2 regions of the Mesorhizobium sp. AR10 genome follow, and region 2 is predicted to be linked to the other one. Evidence: riboswitches for the same ligand, from Rfam matches in the RefSeq annotation. Region 2 holds a riboswitch; the other holds the start of a gene.

The links. Region 2 has a riboswitch for thiamine pyrophosphate ahead of LHFGNBLO_RS28255 (Ykof family thiamine-binding protein). Riboswitches for the same ligand answer to the same signal wherever they lie in the genome.
Region 1: linked by a shared signal. The riboswitch ahead of thiB (thiamine ABC transporter substrate binding subunit) and the one ahead of LHFGNBLO_RS28255 (Ykof family thiamine-binding protein) in region 2 are both predicted to bind thiamine pyrophosphate.

Annotation. Positions count from the first base shown of each region.
Region 1 is NZ_CP080524.1:1,546,537-1,552,342, reverse strand. Features, by position in the region: gene thiP (thiamine/thiamine pyrophosphate ABC transporter permease) at 1-1,125, opposite strand, end outside; gene thiB (thiamine ABC transporter substrate binding subunit) at 1,134-2,132, opposite strand; TPP riboswitch at 2,176-2,290, opposite strand; gene LHFGNBLO_RS11010 (thiamine diphosphokinase) at 2,393-3,037, shown strand; gene LHFGNBLO_RS11005 (ABC-F family ATP-binding cassette domain-containing protein) at 3,039-4,859, shown strand; gene LHFGNBLO_RS11000 (homocysteine S-methyltransferase family protein) at 4,887-5,806, opposite strand, start outside.
Region 2 is NZ_CP080524.1:5,063,599-5,069,404, reverse strand. Features, by position in the region: gene LHFGNBLO_RS28295 (glycosyltransferase) at 1-143, opposite strand, end outside; gene LHFGNBLO_RS28290 (hypothetical protein) at 265-549, opposite strand; gene LHFGNBLO_RS28285 (hypothetical protein) at 702-1,016, shown strand; gene LHFGNBLO_RS28280 (DUF982 domain-containing protein) at 1,048-1,401, opposite strand; gene LHFGNBLO_RS28275 (DUF1236 domain-containing protein) at 1,612-1,944, shown strand; gene LHFGNBLO_RS28270 (hypothetical protein) at 2,092-2,310, shown strand; gene LHFGNBLO_RS28265 (DUF2934 domain-containing protein) at 2,385-2,636, shown strand; gene LHFGNBLO_RS28260 (hypothetical protein) at 2,761-3,111, opposite strand; TPP riboswitch at 3,281-3,394, shown strand; gene LHFGNBLO_RS28255 (Ykof family thiamine-binding protein) at 3,385-3,993, shown strand; gene LHFGNBLO_RS28250 (ABC transporter permease) at 4,310-5,092, shown strand; partial or broken gene LHFGNBLO_RS28245 (ABC transporter ATP-binding protein) at 5,089-5,806, shown strand, end outside.

The DNA.
Region 1 (5,806 bases), 2.6 Mb from region 2:
ATCGGTGGAATGTTCGAGCAGCGTGCTCGACCCACGGCGGCTCAACGCCAGCGCCCGCCGCGCCATGATGAGCGACAGCGACAGCGCCACCGAAAGCAGCGCCGACAGGAAGGCAAGCACGGCGCTGGTCAGCGTCGCCTGCCGCACCGCGCTCTCGCCGGCGAGGCGACCGAGATCGGCGCCAAGGCCTGACGTCACCGTGGCCACCATCGGCCCGGCGACGAACAGCAGTGCGAGGACGATCAAGGTGGCATTCAGCGCCGTCTCGGCTGCGCCGGCTGAAAGATACCGGCGCGATGCAACCGGCAGGTTGGCGTCACCGACGGTATTGGCGCCAAGCCGCATCAAGGCCAGCACCACGGCGAAGGTCAGCGCGATCTGCAGCAGCGTCAATGTCACCGCCCGCGCCGGGTCGAAATCGAAACGCAGCGCCTGGTAGATGGCAACCTCCAGTGTCGTCGCGGCCGGCCCGCCGCCCAGCGTCAGCACGATGGTGAAGGAGGTGATGCAGAGCATGAAGACAAGCCCGGCGATGCCCGGCAAGGCTGCGCGCAGCGTCGGCCATTCGATCAGCCGAAAGGCCGGCCTGGCCCCCATGCCAAGCTGGCTCGCCAGCCGCCACTGATCGGTCGGCACGGTCCCCAGCGCCTCAAGGAACAGCCGCGTTGCCAGTGGCAGATTGAAGAAGACATGCGCGACCAGGATGCCGGACAGGCCATAGATGCCTGGCCAGCTCTGGCCGCCTAGTGCGCCGAACATACCCGCGAAATAGCCGGCACGGCCGTAGAGCGCCAGAATGCCGAGTGCTGCGACGATGGCCGGCAAAGCCAGCGGTACGGCGAACAGCTGCAGGATAAAGCCCCGGCCGAAGAAGCGCGGATGCCGCGACAGGGCGCGCGCGACGAACAGCGCCGGGACGACCGAGAACAGCGTCGACAGCAAAGCTTGCCATAGCGTGAAGCGGGCAATGCGGAAGAGATAGGGATCGAAGGCCGACACAGCACCAGACAGGTCGCGCGTGCCTTCGAGGATGAGACCGGCGAACGCCCCGCCGATCAGCAGCGCGATTGCCGCAAGCGCGATGATGCCGGCGGTGACGCGGGGATCGGTCGAACGCGTCGGCATCCCCGCTCCTACTCGCTCATCACCGCCAGCCATTCGTCGACCCAGGCCTTGCGGTTGGTGGCGACCTCCTCAGGGCTGAACAGCAAGGTCTTGGTCGGCCTGACCAGTTTGTCGAAGGCCGGGTTGAGCGGCTTGTCGGTTTTCCCGGCCGGGAACATCCAGTTGGTCTCCGGAATGACATTCTGGAACCTCGGCCCGGTCATGAAGGCCAGGAACTTTTCCGCCAGCGGGTTCTTGGCGCCCGTGCTGGTGATGCCGGCAACCTCGATCTGCAGGTATTCGCCTTCCTCGAAGGACGCCGCCTGGTAGCGCTCGGTGTTCTCGGCAATCATGTGGTAGGCCGGCGACGTCGTGTAGGACAGCACCATGGGTGCCTCGCCTTTGGTGAACAGCCCATAGGCCTCGCTCCAGCCCGGCGTCACGGTCAGCACTTTTGCCCTCAACTTGGCCCAGGCTTCCGGCGCCTTGTCGCCATAGACCGACTTCACCCACAAAAGCAGGCCGAGGCCCGGCGTCGAGGTGCGCGGATCCTGGATGACGATCTTCTCGTCAGCATTGCCCTCGACCAATTCCTTGAGGCTCTTCGGCGGCGTCTTCAGCTTTTCGGTGTCGTAGACGACGGCGAAATAGCCATAGTCGAACGGCACGAAAATATCGTCGCTCCAACCGCCGGGCACGTTGACATCAGACACGGTGCCATGCGGCGAAAACAGGCCGGTGGCCCTGGCTTCGGCGGTGAGATTGGTGTCGAGGCCAAGCACGATGTCGGCCTTGGTCGCGGCTCCCTCCAGCTTGACGCGGTTGAGCAGCGCCACGCCGTCGGCGACCGAGACGAAGTCGAGCGTGCAGCCGCATTCGGCCTCGAACGCCTTCTTGACCTGTGGGCCAGGACCCCACTCGGCGGTGAAGCTCTCATAGGTGTAGACGGTGAGTTTTTCCTGGGCGGATGCCGGCCCGGACGTGGCGAGGACTACTGCTGAGATAAGGGAGTAAAAAAGCGTGCGCATCGGCGCCTCCTTCGTTCGCATTGAAAGGAATTGAGGCGTCGGGCTGTCCGAAACGTCTAATCCCTCCGCCGGTACAAACCGGATCAGGTTCAGCGGGTTGGCAGATTTGCCTCTCAGCCGGTCCGCGAAGATTGCGTCCGGCACCCCGTTAGAGCATTTCGACACATAGGCCCGGCCGATGTGTCGTGCAAGCGGAAGTTTGCCGGGTGCTGAAAGCGCAGCTTCCGTTTCGCAGGCAGGGCTGGTAAGGGCCACGAGATATGAGCACATTCACCATCCTGCTTGGCGGCGATCTCATCCGCACGCCGCTGCTCGATCGTCAGGTCGAGGGCACACGCATCGTTGCTGCCGACGCCGGCATCGGCCATGCGCGGATGCTGGGCGTGATGCCGGAACTCTGGGTCGGCGATTTCGATTCCGTGCCGGCGGACCTGCCGGCCGATCTGGCCGCTGTGCCGCGTCACGTGTTTCCGCCGGAAAAAGACCAGACCGACGGCGAATTGGCCATCGCCGCCGCACTCGAGCGCGGCGCGACCAGCCTGGTGCTTGCCGGCGCCTTCGGCGGCAAGCGCGCCGACCATGCCTTCCTGCATCTGGCGCTCAGCGTTCGACTGGCGGAAAGCGGCACGAAAGTGCTGTTGACCAGCGGCGCGCAGGAAGGCATCCCCTTGCTGCCCGGAAAGGCCGGTTTCTCCTATGCCGACGGCACGCTGTTTTCGATCCTCGGCTTCTCCGATCTTTCCGGCCTGACCGTTTCTGGCGCCAAATGGCCGCTGACCCATGTCGAGGTCGCGTTCGGTTCGTCGCTGACCATTTCCAACGAGGTCAAGGGCCGGCTCGAAATTGCGCTCGGCCACGGCCGCGCCCTGCTGCTCGCCCATCCTTTTCCGCTACCTGAAAGCTGACATGGCGCCGCCACTTCTCAATCTTGACGGGATAAAACTGACCTTCGGCGGCACCCCACTGCTCGACGGCGCTGCCTTGACCGCTTCGGCAGGCGACAAGATCGCCTTGGTCGGCCGCAACGGCTCGGGCAAGTCGACGCTGCTGAAGATCGCCGCCGGGTTGATCGAGCCGCAGGACGGCGAGCTGTTCCGCCAGCCTTCGGCGACCGTGCGCTACCTGCCGCAAGTGCCCGACATGGACGATTTCACCAGCGTCCGCGCCTATATCGAGGCCGGGCTCGGACCCGCCGACGATCCCTACCGCGCCACCTATCTGATGGAGCACCTCGGCCTGTCCGGCGAGGAACGGCCGAACGATCTCTCCGGCGGCGAGGCTCGGCGCGCCGCCCTTGCCCGCGTCATGGCTCCGGAGCCCGATATCCTTCTCCTCGATGAGCCGACCAACCATCTCGATCTGTCGGTGATCGAATGGCTGGAAGAGGAGCTTGCCCGCACCTCTTCGGCGCTGGTCGTCATCTCGCACGACCGCCGTTTCCTCGAGCGTGTGTCGCGCGCCACCATCTGGCTCGACCGCGGCCAGACCCGCAGACTGGACAAGGGTTTTGCTCATTTCGAGGAATGGCGCGACACGGTGCTGGAGGAAGAAGAGCGCGAGCAGCACAAGCTCGGCCGCCAGATCGTGCGCGAGGAGCACTGGCTGCGCTATGGCGTGACGGCGAGGCGCAAGCGCAATATGCGCCGGCTCGGCGAACTACAGACCATGCGCCAGCGTTTTCGTGGCCATCGCGGCGCCGAAGGTGCTGCAACCATGGTGGCCAGCGACGCCGCCGAATCCGGCAAGCTGGTGATCGAGGCCAGGAACATCGAGAAGAGCTTTGGCGACCTCACCGTGGTCAGGGCATTCTCGACCCGCATCCAGCGCGGCGACCGCGTCGGCCTGGTCGGGCCGAACGGCGCCGGCAAGACGACGCTGTTGAAGATGCTGACCGGCGAGATGAAGCCGGACGTCGGTTCGGTGCGGCTCGGCACCAATCTGGAGATCGCCACGCTCGACCAGAAGCGCGAAGCCGTCGACCCGCAGGAGACGCTGGCGCAGTATCTCACCGACGGGCGCGGCGAGAACCTCGTCATCAATGGCGAGCAGCGCCACGTCGTCTCCTACATGAAGGATTTCCTGTTCAAGCCGGAACAGGCGCGCACGCCGGTGCGCGAGCTTTCGGGCGGCGAGCGGGCCCGCCTGCTGCTGGCCCGCGTGCTGGCACGGCCGGCAAATCTGCTGGTGCTCGATGAGCCGACCAATGATCTCGACATGGAGACGCTTGAACTGCTGCAGGAACTGGTCGCCGGTTTCGCCGGCACCGCTATTCTGGTCAGCCATGACCGCGATTTCCTCGACCGCACCGTCACCAGCCTGATCGCGCCGGACGGCGATGGCCGCTGGATCGAATATGCCGGTGGTTATTCCGACATGCTGGCACAGCGCGGCGGCACCAGGCTCGACGACCGCAAGGCGCGGGCGAAGGCCGAGACCGGCGAAACGGTGGCACCAAGCAAGATCGAAACGGCTGCGCCGAAGGGCCCGGCGAAAAAGCTGTCGTTCAAGCAGAAATTTGCATTGGAATCGCTGCCGAAGAAGATCGAAGCGGTGACCGCTTCGATCTCGCGATTGGAGAACAACATCGCCGACCCCGCCTACTACGAGCGCGATCCCGCCTCGTTCCAGAAGACCATCGCCGCGCTCGACAAGGAGCGCGCCACTCTGGCCACCCTCGAAGAGGAATGGCTGGAACTGGAGATGCTGCGCGAGGAGATGGAAGGGTAAGTTCTAACTTCTCTGAATAGCCACCTGTCACAGGCAGGCATCGCAGATCGCGGCAATGTGCCTTGCATCCGTACCGCAGCAGCCGCCGAGCACGCCGATGTGGCCGAAACGGTCGCGCATCGCGCGATAGCGCCGGCCGAGGTCGACCGGATCGCCCGGATCGAGCTCGGTCGCCGCGTCAAGCTCGGCATGGCTCTTGGCGGACGCGTTGGCGCGCACGCCGCGAATGCGGCCCACCCAGCCTCCGCCGCTGGCAAGGACGGCGTCGAAATGGCTGGGATGCGCGCAGTTGATCATGAAATAGGCCGGTGCGCCGTCGGTTTCGTCGTCAACGGTTTCGATGGCATCTTTCAGGCTCTCGCCGGAAGGCAGGAGTCCATTCGTCTCGACGGTGAAGGAAATCACCGACTGAAGGCCCGATGCCATGGCGGCGCAGGCTATCCCGGCCGCCTCGTGCGAATAGGTCATGGTGATAGCGCTGACCATATCGGCGCCGGCATCGCGGAACGCCTTGATCTGGTTGATGTGGTAGTTTTCAGCTTCGGCCGTCGTCATGATCGCATCGACCCGGTAGCCATCCCCGCGCGGCCCGACCACCCCATCCACAAGGACGACCATCCCGCGCGCCGCGTAGGGCGCACCGAGCGCCCGTGCCCACGAGACAGCGTGCCGGTTTGCGGCCGACAGCGCCTTATCCGAGTAGCCGAGCTTCCCGCCCCAGTCGGGATTGGCGCGCCATGTCGGCGTGTCAAGCACGAAGCCGACGCCGCGCTGTTCGGCGATATCCAGGTACTGGCGAAAATAGCGGCCGAGCCTCTCTTTGCCTTCCTCCGTTGCAAGCAGGGGAAAAGCGGCAAAGAACGGCAGATCGAGCCCATCAAGGAAAACAAGCGACGTTTCGAGGCCGCCATCCGTCAGGAGAACGGTTTCGCCCAGCTCACGAAGAT
Region 2 (5,806 bases):
ACTTGCGGCTTTGCCGCATATCCGAGATCGGTCGCGGCTTTTATCTCGCGGGCAAGTGCGGCGATGCCGACGCCGACCTCATGCCAGTCGATGGTCCCGGCATTCTCCATCTCGACGACGATCGAATAGCTTTCGCGCACCATGTCTTCGTTACCCCGGCCCTGAGGCCGCAGCCATACCCGATTGCGCCGGCCTTTGCAGCCATCCGCACGAAAAAGCTGCCAGCGTTCCCGTCAGACCCTGTAGCGCAGGCTGACGCTTCGCTCACACTTCATCGAAAGGCCTGCCGCGCCTGGCAGGGTCGCGTGCAATGGCGGCTTCCTCGGCGTCGTCAGGCAAGGCCTCGTCGCTGTTCTGGTAGGCATTGTCGTCGTCCTCGTCGGGTAGTTCGCCGTCTTCGTCTATGTCGGCGCCTTCGTCTTCCGGCACGCTATCGGGCAGGATTTTCGCGCCCCGGATCGGGTCCCGCTCCGTTGCTGGCCAGTCCTGCTGCTCCGGCGCTGGGGCTTCGACCTCGTCGTTGGTTCGCGGCTTTCTGCGCGGTTCCATCTTGGCCTCCTTGTCTGGAACTTGCCTCGTCTTTGAACTCATGATTGCGCCTGCCGGTTCCATTTGGAGGAACCGGCGGCGTTGCCGCATACGGGAACCAAATGCTTCGGTCTGCCTTGGCAAGGGAGACTATCGCGAGAAAGGAGCCCGACATGAAACCGCTCGCCCTCTTGCCATACGCGCTGATGCTGGCGCTGGCCGCCCCGGTGGCCGCTCAGACCAACGACCAAAGCGATCAGGCGCCTGCGCAGTCCGGAGATTGCCAGGTCGAACCGCAGGGCCAGAACGGCGTGCAGAAGCCGCCGGACGACGCCAACAGCAATCTGACGGGAAAGCTCGATCCCTGCGACGGCGTGTTGCAGCCGCCGCCCACCGGCGACCAGGGCATGACCGCGCCGCCGCCGGACCAGGGCAGGACCCCTGTGATCAAGCCCGGCGAGGTGCCGGCGCAGCCGCCGAAGCAATAGACCCCCGAACCTTGGTTCGGAACGGTCATGGTCAAACAAAAGGCTTTGCGACTGCCGACGAATCGTCAGGCGCGGTCGTTGCTTGCATTGCGCGCGCGTTGCGGGCGGCCTTGGCTTCGCGCAGCGCCGTCACCGGGTCGACGCCGGTCCACAGGATGCCGGCTGCCTCGGCGAAGCTCATGAACGCCCGCCGCGCCTGGTCGGTGGTGAGATGCCCGGCGCGCGCCGCATCGCAGGCCCGCAGCGCCGTGGCATGGATCGGCCCGCGCCGCGCCGGCGGCCATTCCTTCAGAAAATTCTGCATCTGCGCCAGCGAGGCAATGTCGCGTTTGAAGCCGGCACCGACGGCAATCGCCACAGGGGCGTGGAACAGCATTTCATCCATATCGAAGACCTCCCGCAAAGTATTTGCAGCGCCTTCAATGCGGATGGGGCCGATGCGGTTCCCGCAGGGGATGACCGACCGATCAATTAGCCGTCTCTGACGGAACAAGAGGCTTGCCTTGGCGTTTGCCTATCGAGCTCGTCAACTGACCAATGAATATCCCTGCCCAAAAGCGGGGAAGGCGAAGCTTGCGTTAAACAGGAGAGAACCATGAAAACCATTTTGATTCATAGCGTTGCCGGGCTGGCTCTGTTGGCCGGTATCAGCACGGCCGTTGCCGACGAGGTGATTGTCGTGCCCTCACAGCAAGAGGTGATCGTCACGCCTGAACAGCAGACGGTCATCCGCGAATATGTGCAGAAGAAGCCGCTGGCCTCGGTCAGTCTTCTGGGTGTGGAACTGAATGTCGGCTCCACTGTGCCTGATACGGTCGAGCTTCAGCCGATCGATGTTCCCGAAGTCCAGTACAGATATGTGGTCGTCAATGATCGCACCGTGCTGGTTGACCCCGGCACACGCAGGATCGTTCAGGTTATTGAATGATCGGACTATGATCCCAAAGAGCGGAAACCGGTTTTTGGAAAAAGATCATGATCAAATGCTCCGCCCGCCGTTTCCTACCAAGAGGGAGCGGCGGGCGTTGCCGGAACGGTCGATCGTTTCGTCTCAGGATGGAAAGGAGCTGTTCCCATGTTGCCGCATATCGAGAAGTTGCCGCATGTTGAGAACGTGGCCGCGTCCGTCGACAAACTGCTTGCCGAAAAGCGCACTGCCCTTTTGTCGATGAGGGATGCGATTGCAATATTGCGCGAGCGCACCGGAACCGAGCGCTCGGACGCGGATCTGGCAGGGCTGATCACCAAGAAGGCCGCACTCTTCGGCGTTGCGGTTTTGTCGGACAGAGACTGAGTTTGCCACTCAAGACGCCGGTCGAAAATTCGGCTAATGTTGCTGGGGATTTGGACCCAACCACGGAGGCAACAGTGACGGACGACAGGCAGGAACGCATTCGCCAGCGGGCACACGCAATCTGGGAAAAAGCTGGCCGGCCCGAAGGCGCGCATCAGCAGCATTGGGACCAGGCCGCGGCCGAGGTCGACGGTGAAGGCAAGAAACCGAAAGCCAGGGCGGCTCCGAAGAAAGCTGCGGCTGCGACGGCTGCCAAGCCCAAGGCTGCCGCGAAGCCGGCTGCCGCTGCCAAGCCCAGCAAAGCCAAGCCCAGCAAAGCCAAGTAAGGCTAGCCGGCTCTGCCATCCACAATGGGCTGGAGTGTGGTCTGCCTAAGCCGCTGATCTGCAGGCGGAACGGCGCGATCTCAGGCCGCAGCCGATCGGCATGAGCGCGCGAAGGCCAGGAAGATCACGCCTCCCAGGCGTAGCTGGAGAGCGCGAAGCGGATGCCGGCCGCTGCCATGGCCAGCTCGCATTCGGTGATCCGGCGCAGATTGCGGAGATAGCGCGCCACGGTCTCATGCAGCCGGTTGGTGCAGGCTTCGACGTAAGCGAGGCTATGGACGAGGATGCCGCTCGACAGCCTCTCGTCCTTCTCGGCAATGACTTTCCGGTACTGGCGGATGAAGCGGATGTCGTCGGCGATGTCCTGGCTGGCCATGCGCCAGGCACCCGCGAGACGTTCCCTGCGGTCGATCGATAACGTTGATATCAGTGGACGGGAAAGGTCGGCGAAGGCTGAGTGGTTTGCGGTGCTCATACAGGTCTCCCGTGGGATCGGGCATAGTACGTAATGTACGAAATTGAGTCAAGCAGATCTCGTACAATTTGAACGAATTTGGTTCAATTAGGGAAGGCCTGGCCCAGACATTTTCTGGCGCCATCGGCAAAAAACACCTTCCCCATCGCCGCGAACAGTGCTTTAACGCCCGCATCCACAGGGGTGCTCCGTACGGTCGGGGCTGAGACGGGGGCGGCAAGCCCACAGACCCTAGAAGCTGATCTGGGTAATACCAGCGGAGCGAGGCGGGCGATGTTTTCTGGCGCACAGATTTCCCTATACCCCATGGCCGACGATTTCGTCGGCGTCATTCTTGGCGCGCTCGGCGCGCTCGATCCTTATCGAGACCGGCTGCGGATCGAGACCGACGACATCTCGACCTTGCTGGTCGGGCCGCCCGAAGCGCTGTTTGCGGCCATGCGCGATCTATTTGTGGCGGCGGCCGCCAGCGGCAAACATTGCGTTCTGTCGGCGGCGATCTCGCGCGGTTGCCCAGGCGAACCGGACGATCCGATTTGCCGCACGGACGCGCTCAGTGAACCTGTCGGGCCGCTTGGCATGCGCAAGGATGCCGCCATTGCAGCGGTGCGGACGTCAGGCGCGACCGGCCAGCCGGCGGCGGCACAATTCTCGCTCTATGTCATGGGCACCGACGACCACATGGACGAGATCTACGGCTGCATCGACTTCCTGAAACAGTCCGGCGTCTACGAGCGCTCCAAAAACTTCTGCACCAAATTGCGCGGCGACGCCGGCGCGGTGTTTTCGGCGCTGAACGAAGCCTTCTGCCGCTTCGGGCCGGGCGCCGGCCACGTAACCCTCGACGTCACGGTATCGGCCAACAGCCCGTCCGCTGTCTGAGCTGCTTCTTACGCGCGCTGTCGAGGATCCTGCCGTGGCTGTTACGCCCGCTTCATTTCATGGGGGAGATGCTCCCGCTTCTGACCTTGCCCCACAAGGGAGCGGGGGAACTTCGACAATTGGCGAAAGCCGCGGCGACATCCAATCTCCCCCCTTGTGGGGGAGATGCCTGGCAAGGCAGAGGGGGGCGCTGTCCCGCCGGCTTGTCAACTGGTTGCATCTACGGCCTTCGGGACAATGTTCGAAAGTCGGCATTCCTTCGCGCCCCCCTCTGTCCTGCCGGACATCTCCCCCACGAGGGGGGAGATCGGCTGTCATCGCCGCAATCACCAGGGCAGCACCGGCCATCGTCTCGGTCGGGCTGCTCATCCTGGCGTGGGAACTTTATGCCCGCTTCTCCGGCATCAAGCCGACGATATTGCCGGCGCCGTCGCGCGTGTTCGAACAGGCGCTGTTGAACCGCGACGCGCTGCTCGACAATGCCATCCCCACCATCCGCGCCACATCAGCCGGTTTTGCCTGTTCGCTCAGCGCTGCATTCCTGCTGTCGGTGCTGGTCGATTTCTCGCCGTCGCTGCGCCGCGCACTGTTTCCGCTGCTGATCGTCAGCCAGACCTTGCCGCTGATCGCCATCGCGCCGCTGGTGGTGCTGTGGTTCGGCTTCGGCCTCACGCCGAAGATCATGCTGGTCGCGCTCGTTACCTTCTTTCCGATGATGGTGGCGCTGGTCGAGGGCTATGAGGCGACGGAGAAAGAAATCGGCCAGATGCTGCGCGCCATGGGGGCTGGGCGCAGGCGCGTCTTCCTCCTGGCGCGGCTGCCTTCGGCGCTGCCCTATTTCTTCGCCGGCCTGCGCATTTCCATCACCTATGCCGTCGTCGGCGCGATCTTCGCCGAGTATGCCGGGGCGGCGAAGGGACTGGGCATCTACATGCTCAACGCCAAGAACAATTTCCGCCCCGATCTGGTGCTGGCCGCCGTCGGCGTCAGTGCGGCGCTGACGCTGATCCTGTTCGCTATCACGGTGCTGGTTCAGCGCCTGGCCATGCCGTGGCAGCGAGCTGGGAAAGAACCGGCCGGGGAAGGGCCTTCGCGATGACCCGGCTCGAACTGCGCCACGTCAAAAAACGCTTCGGCGCTCTCGACGTGCTGGCCGACATCTCGCTGACCGTCGGCGCCGGTGAATTCGTCTCCATCCTCGGGCCCTCCGGCGCCGGCAAGTCGACGCTGTTCCAGCTATTGACCGGCGCGCTGAAAGGCGAGGGCGACATGCTGTTCGACGGCGTGCCGCTCGACGACCATGGCAGGCACTTTGCCTTCATGCCGCAACGCGACGCGCTGATGCCGTGGCGGCGCATCATCGACAACACCACGCTCGGCCTCGAGGTGCAGGGCGTCGGACGCAAGGCTGCCCGCGCCCGCACAGCACCCCTGTTTGCCGAGTTCGGGCTTGAAGGCTTCGAGCGGCATTATCCCTCGGAACTTTCCGGCGGCATGCGCCAGCGCGCCGCGCTTTTGCGCACGGTGGTGCAGCAGCGCGAGATGCTTTTGCTCGACGAGCCGTTCGGCGCGCTCGACGCGCTGACCCGTGCGGCCATGCAGCGCTGGCTGCAAGGCATGTGGCAGCGCCACCGCTGGACGGCGCTGCTGATCACCCATGACGTGCGCGAAGCCGTCTTCCTGTCCGACCGCATCTATGTGCTGTCGGCGCGCCCAGCCCGCATCGTCAGTGAGATCAAGGTGCCGCCGCGCGGCTCCGGCGCGGACGCTGAGCGCGACGCCGCGGCGCTCGAAGCCGAGATCCTCGACACGC